Regions from separate parts of the Dendrosporobacter quercicolus genome, predicted to be linked through region 3. Evidence: riboswitches for the same ligand, from Rfam matches in the RefSeq annotation. Region 3 holds a riboswitch; each other region holds the start of a gene.
What was found. A riboswitch is a leader RNA that binds a small molecule or an ion and turns the genes downstream of it on or off. The one in region 3 is predicted to bind cobalamin.
Positions count from the first base shown of each region.

Region 1 (2,264 bases), 250 kb from region 3:
CAGGCCAGCGGGCCGCTGCAATCCCCAAGCCCTCCAAAGCACAAGCATAGCCGGGAGCTGTTTTTTGGTGCAGGATGGTTTTGGCAGGCGGATGCAAATCGCTGCGCCTGAATTTTAATAGCCAATTGCAGGATAATATTGCCGAATCGCAATTTCCAGAAGGATAGCGGCCGGCCATAATCAAAATAGTATTGGAAGCTTACGCTAGGACGGTGTCTGATATGCTGAAAAATCTTTATAGCGATTTTATTACTGCTTTTCAGTTTCTAACACGCATTCAGGTCCAAAATCCTCCGGCCTGGGCGCCTGGGGCTTTTGGACGCAGTGTTAAATTTTTTCCCTTAATTGGCGGGATTATTGGCCTTATTCTGGCGGCAATTGCTTATGGCGCCCATTTTTATGCACCGGGGAACGCTCCGGTGCATGTGCTGGCAGCAGTTTTGATTATTGTTGAAATTATGATTACCGGGGCTTTGCATTGCGATGGTTTAATGGATACGGCTGACGGAATATTTTCAGGCCGGTCGAGAGAACGGATGCTGGAAATTATGAAGGACAGCCGGATTGGCGCTTTTGGCGCCATTAGCTTTTTCCTGCTGGTACTGCTGAAGTATTCTCTGTTGGTCGATCTACCGTCTGGACGCTTAATTCCGGCCTTGTTTGTCATGCCTGTTACGGCTCGCATGACCGTTGTTGCAGCCATTGCTCTCTTTCCTTATGCCCGGGCGGAGGGGCTGGGAAAGAGTTTCGCAGGAGGAACCGGCAGCTATACGGTTTGGATTGCCGGCTTATTGACGCTGGTGCTGGTCGCGCCCTTTGGACTTACCGGCCTGTGGCCGGCGGTCGCCGGCTTTACTTTCGGGCTGCTTGCAGCCCGGTATGTAGCCAACCGTCTGGGCGGTATGACCGGTGATGTTTACGGCGCAGTTCTGGAACTGAGCGAAGTTGCCGTGCTGGTTGCGTTTTGCCTGTAATGATAGCAAAATATTTACTTTACGCTTCAACATTTTGCGAACCTGTAATTTTCGGTAGGAAATGTTATAATGAAGTAGAAGTAGACGAATGAAACAGTTAAATAATTATTGCCACCAAACAGGTGCCTCTCCAGGGGAGAGGAGAATAGGGAAGGCGGAAGGGTTAGTCTAATCCTTAAACGCTGCGGTCGCGCCACTGTAATCGGGGAGGACCTCTGCCAAATGCCACCGGCGCAGCCGGGAAGGCGCAGAGGCCGCTGATCCGTAAGCCAGGAGACCTGCCTGTATCGGCTGACATCTGCCTCCGCGCAAGAGGTATTGCCAGAAGGATAGGAGTTTTAGACCTAGCCTTTTTGGGCTAGGTATTTTTATTTATCCCGACAATAAGGAGGAGATTGTATGGATTATGAGGCAGCGGTAAATGAGCTGATTGAAGGGGCGGCCAAGCCTCCAAATAGTTTGGGATTGCTGGAGAAATATTTTCGTAAAGTTCTGTTGGCCTGGGAAACGATGCATGACGAACTGCGTCCGCATCATGTGGTGTTTGCCGCCGATAATGGTGTGGTAGAAGAAGGAATTGCCGCTTTTCCGTCGTCCATCACTTATCTGCAGGGGAAAAATATGGTCGCCGGCGGCGCCACGATCAGTTGCTTTTGCAAAAGCAATGCGATTCCTTATTCGGTAGTTGATGTCGGCGTGGACAATGAAAGCGCCGTGGGCCTTGACCGTAAAGTAGCCAGGGGAACCAAAAACTTTATGAAAACCGAGGCTATGACTAAGGCTGAGTTTGAAGAAGCCTGGCGGGCAGGCGAGGAAACGGCAGCGGAACTGATTGGCGGGCAGGGGGTTAATTTACTGTCCTTTGGTGAAATGGGAATCGGCAACACCACCACTTCAGCGGCGGTACTGCATGCTTTAACCGGTATGTTTCCTGAATTCTTGGTAGGCTATGGCGCAAGCCCGGTCAATAATGATTTCTTAAAAAGAAAACGCTTGGTGGTCGGTAACGGCGTGGCCCGGCATAAGGCTGCAATGCAAACAGTACCTGACATTCTCCGCTGTGTGGGCGGGTTTGATATTGTGGCCATCTGCGCCGGGATGTCGGCGTGCGCCCGGCTGAAAACCCCGTTTGTGATTGACGGCTTTATTACCGCTGTGGCCTACGCGTGCGCCGCCAGACTGAACAGTGATATTGAAAAATATGCCATACCTTCGCATATTTCCAAAGAGCCAGGCATGGCTTACGCCCTGCTGCTGGGCAATATACTGGCCGATGATGTCATCATCCGG
Region 1 is NZ_FNHB01000002.1:77,351-79,614, forward strand. It holds gene cobS (adenosylcobinamide-GDP ribazoletransferase) at 222-974, shown strand; cobalamin riboswitch at 1,078-1,274, shown strand; gene BLR06_RS06425 (nicotinate-nucleotide--dimethylbenzimidazole phosphoribosyltransferase) at 1,374-2,264, shown strand, end outside.
Region 1: linked by a shared signal. The riboswitch ahead of BLR06_RS06425 (nicotinate-nucleotide--dimethylbenzimidazole phosphoribosyltransferase) and the one ahead of BLR06_RS07565 (sirohydrochlorin cobaltochelatase) in region 3 are both predicted to bind cobalamin.

Region 2 (2,264 bases), on a different contig from region 3:
AGGAACATTTGAAAAGCGGTGCAGTAAAAATAATTGGTATTGCCGTAACAAAGCGAATGAGCGACCCGCGTTACGACAACATTCCTACTTTTCAAGAACAGGGCGTAGATGTGGTATTTAGCTTCTTTATTGGCATTGGCGCTCATAAAGGTATGCCGGAGGAAATAAAAGCTAAATTGGTCAGCAGTCTTGATAAAACCGTGAATGACCCCGAGTACATAGAAAATATGAGAACGCTAGGCATAGAAGTCAACTATTTAAACCACGAGGACTTTTTTCAAAGATGGCTTAAAGAAACAAGAAGACTTACGAAAGTAGTCGAAGAATCCGGCATTGCTGAAAAAATAGCGGCGCAGAAAAAGTAAGGTGAAACACATAAATTCCTCCGTAATGTGACCAAACATTTTATTGTGTAAATATATCGGAGATTAGAAAGGCGGCACATCTTTCCGATGAAGGCCCGGTTCAGAGGTAGGCAATGTCTTTAGGCAGGTGGGTCCGCGTCTGGTTCGGTGCGGCTGCGCTAGTATTTCCGAAAAAAGCACGCTCAGCAATGTCCTTGCAGGCATCCGGAATGGAGTTTGCCTTTCCTCCTGTCTCATGGAAGGGCTGCAGGGATTAGGCGACTCCCAACAGCAGCGTAAACGATGTAAGTCAATAAAAGAGTTTGACACATTATTACAAAAAATGCTATTATGAAGCAAACATGGCAAAGCTAAATCAGGGACAACTACATAGTGTTGAGACAGGTGCCCGTCAGGGCTTAATAGGGAAGACCGGTGTAGAGCCGGCGCGGTCCCGCCACTGTAACAGGGAGCAAGGCCAAAGGATGCCACTGAGACCCCGCGTCTTGGGAAGGTTTGGTCAAGCGATGAGCTGGAGCCAGGAGAACTGCCTGTCTGTCAATCACCGTTTTTTACCCACGGCGATGGGGAGGCGATTAGAGTACTGAAAACATTGTACTGTTCTTCCCGGCGGATTCAACGCCGGGATTTTTATTGAGTATAATTTATTGCTTGCGATATCTCCTGCTTCTGGGCAGGGGATTTCTGTTTATTGGATCCAAACGCCGCCGCTCAGCTTTGACAGCCATGATCGTTATTTTCAGTAAAGCAGAATCATTATATTTTTTGAGGTGATCATTGATGAAGCGAATTCCCATCATGAAAGGACAGCTGCTGGCCGCCGCGATTGTATGCGCTGTTGCCGCAGGCTTTACGCCTGCCGCCGCTTATGCACAAGAAACAGCGGAAACGCCAGCCCCGGCCGGAGGGCAAAAAATTTCCGAATATACCATGGACAAAGTAGTGGTCGAAGGCAAACAGGACAGGCCGGACAGCCCGGGGGCCCTGGCCGACGGTTTTGCGCTCAACAGCGGCGGTGTAGGGTTTCTAGGTGAAAAAGCGGTGCTGGAGACGCCGTTTACGCAAACCACTTTGAGCAATAAGACAGTAGAAACCTTCGGCGCTCCCGGCCTGCCGCTTGACAGCATTTTGACCAACAGCCCTTCGGTCCAGGCAGCGGGCAGTGTACTGCATAACGACTTTACCTTCCGCGGTTTTCGCGCCAACGGCACCAGTTCATATGTCAACGGCATTCCCGGCATGTTTACCCAATTCAATGCCCCTACCTTTATGATCGACCGGATTGACCTTATTTCAGGCCCGAACGGCGGCATCAGCGGTACGGGCTCACACTATGAATCCAATGCCGCCGGCGGACTGATCAATTTTGTTGCCAAGAAAGCGCCGGAAGAGGCGCTGACGCGCTATACGCAAACCTTTTCCGGCTACGGCTCGTTTGGCGAGTATCTGGACATCGCCCGGCGCTTCGGCCAAGATAACGCCTGGGGCGTTCGGATCAATACCGAGCTGGTGAACGGCGAAACCTCAATCCACGGTGAAAATATTAAGGCCCGGGGGATTTTTGCCAATATCGATCACCGGGATGAAAAAAGCGCCACCAATATACTAACAGGCTACCGCTATATTGAGGTTGAAGGCGGAATGCGGTGGTTTAAATTAGGTTCTGCCGTCACCAAGCTGCCCAAAGCACCGGAATCAAGCGCCGATTACGGGTTTGATGGGATGGTGAAGGCGTCGCGCGGCTGGATTCTGGCCTTGAACCATGAACAAAAAATAAGTGAGGACTGGAAGGCTTTCTTTAATGGCGGTTTGAACCGCAATAATCTGACCAAAAACGTGAGCGGCGTAAACAGCGCCTTTACGATTAAAAATAACGCCGGCGATTATGACTTATATGTC
Region 2 is NZ_FNHB01000020.1:4,974-7,237, forward strand. It holds gene BLR06_RS18815 (Bug family tripartite tricarboxylate transporter substrate binding protein) at 1-365, shown strand, start outside; cobalamin riboswitch at 731-913, shown strand; gene BLR06_RS18820 (TonB-dependent receptor) at 1,146-2,264, shown strand, end outside.
Region 2: linked by a shared signal. The riboswitch ahead of BLR06_RS18820 (TonB-dependent receptor) and the one ahead of BLR06_RS07565 (sirohydrochlorin cobaltochelatase) in region 3 are both predicted to bind cobalamin.

Region 3 (2,264 bases):
CGGACAGAGCGAAACGACTGTCCGTTCCATGGTGGACTTTTTTCTGCTGATGGTTCTTACCGGGGCCGGCGATGAATTGCAGGGCATGAAAAAGGGCGTTATGGAGCTGGCGGACGCCATTCTGATCAATAAGGCCGATGGAGATAATAAGCAGCGGGCGCTGGTTGCCAGAGCTGATTATGAACGGATTTTGCATTATCTGCGCCCCGCTACCGAAGGCTGGGCAACCCATGCGTATACCTGCTCGTCCTTGACCGGTGAAGGCATTGCGGATATCTGGGATGTTGTAGAGAAATTCAGGCAGGCTACGCAAGGCTCAGGCGTTTTCACCGGCAGACGCCGTAAACAGACCTTATCCTGGGTCTATACGATGGTCGAAGAACATCTGCGGGGCTTGTTCTTTCAAAACCCCAATGTCCTTGCGTTAAAGGCCGGAATTGAAAATCAGGTGGTAGAGGGACGGATTTCCGCGACTATGGCAGTACAGCAGCTTATCCGTGCGTTTGAGCAAGAGGGCGGCCATAGCAAATAACCTGGCTGAACCAAACTTGGCAAAGCGCAGGACAACTGCTGGCGGAATACGATTTGTCCGGATATGACATCAAACTCCAGTGTGCAGCAATGCCCTGGGGTTTTTTGTTTGGCCCGCCAGACGAGGGGGAATTTACAATATTGACAAAATGCAGCAGGTTATGCAATACTTGACATAGCAAAAACTTCATATGTTGGTATAGGTGCCCGTCAGGGCTTAATAGGGAAGACCGGTGAAAAACCGGCGCGGTCCCGCCACTGTAATGGGAAGCAGGTGTAACAGATGCCACTGAGACTTCAGTCTTGGGAAGGCTGCACTATGTGATGATCCAGAGTCAGGAGAACTGCCTATATGTCAATCACCGTTTGACCTGCGAGCGATAGGGAGGGGATTAGGCGTACTGTTTTGTACTACTTCCATCCCGGCGTGAATTCACGTCGGGATTTTTATCTGTACGACGGCATAGTCTTTGCAACAAGGCAATCAATCGTAAGTATAAATTCTAACTTGATTTACAGCAGGCCGGGGGTGTTTTCGCCTCAGCTTACAGCAGATAAGGAGGCAATTGCAGGACAATGAAAAAAGCTATTTTGGTGGTTAGTTTTGGAACTACTTATCTGGATACACTACAATTAAACATTGCGGCTATTGAGGACAAAATCAGGACGCATTTTCCGGATTTTGAAGTCCGGCGGGCGTTTACTTCCCGGATGGTGATTAAAAGGCTGGCGGACCGGGCCGGGCTGCACGTTGATACGGAAGAGCAGGCGCTGGAAAAATTGCTGGCCGAGGGTTACACCGAGGTATATGTTCAGCCGCTGCATGTCGTAGCCGGGGAAGAATACGAAAAGATCAGGCGGCTTGTGGTCAGGTATGCCCATAATAAAACGTTTGCAAAAATAAGGATTGGCCGGCCGCTGCTGTACTATATGGGGCAGGAAGACCAGCCTGATGATTATTTGACGGTGCTGGCGGCTGTCGCCAAGCAACTGCCGCCAGCCGGAGAAGCGGATGCGCTGGTATTTATGGGACATGGCGGAACTCATCCGGCCAATGCCGCTTATGCTGTTTTACAGCTTAAGTTTGCCGAGGCCGGCCTGGAGAGAACTTTTGTGTATACAGTCGAGGGCTTTCCGGCTTTGGAAGGTGTGATTGAAAAGCTTAAAGAACATAAAATCCGCAATGTCCGGCTGGCGCCATTCATGCTGGTAGCGGGCGATCATGCTAAAAATGATATGGCCGGTGAAGACGATGAATCGGCCAAGTCCCGCCTGGCGCAGGCAGGATTTAAGGTGGATGTGCTACTGAAAGGCCTGGGGGAAAATGAGCTCATTCAGGATATTTATCTCCAGCATCTAAGGGACGCCATTTCCGGCAAACACTGCCATAAGCACTAACCGGCCGGCTTAAGGCTGCTTGCAGTTAAGGCCGGTGGGCATCAGGTGAGGTGATCGGGTTGAGTGACGCGGCGGAAGTTACCTTGCATACTTTATCAACCGGCGATAGTGTTGTATGGAACAAAGTTTATGAGACTGTTGCCATTAAATTTAATAAGGCGCGCAAGGTATTAAGCACTTCACAACTGAACGGCGGTTATCGCGAGGATCTACAGGGGGTGCTTCATTATCACCAGGCTTTGGTAGAGAACGGCGATGGTTCCGGGCAAGCTGAAAAATCCAGGGCCTGGCTACGGTCTTTGGCCGCCGCCCTGGCCCTTGATCCCGGCCGGACT
Region 3 is NZ_FNHB01000002.1:323,465-325,728, forward strand. It holds gene meaB (methylmalonyl Co-A mutase-associated GTPase MeaB) at 1-532, shown strand, start outside; cobalamin riboswitch at 716-897, shown strand; gene BLR06_RS07565 (sirohydrochlorin cobaltochelatase) at 1,108-1,929, shown strand; gene BLR06_RS07570 (adenosylcobinamide amidohydrolase) at 1,989-2,264, shown strand, end outside.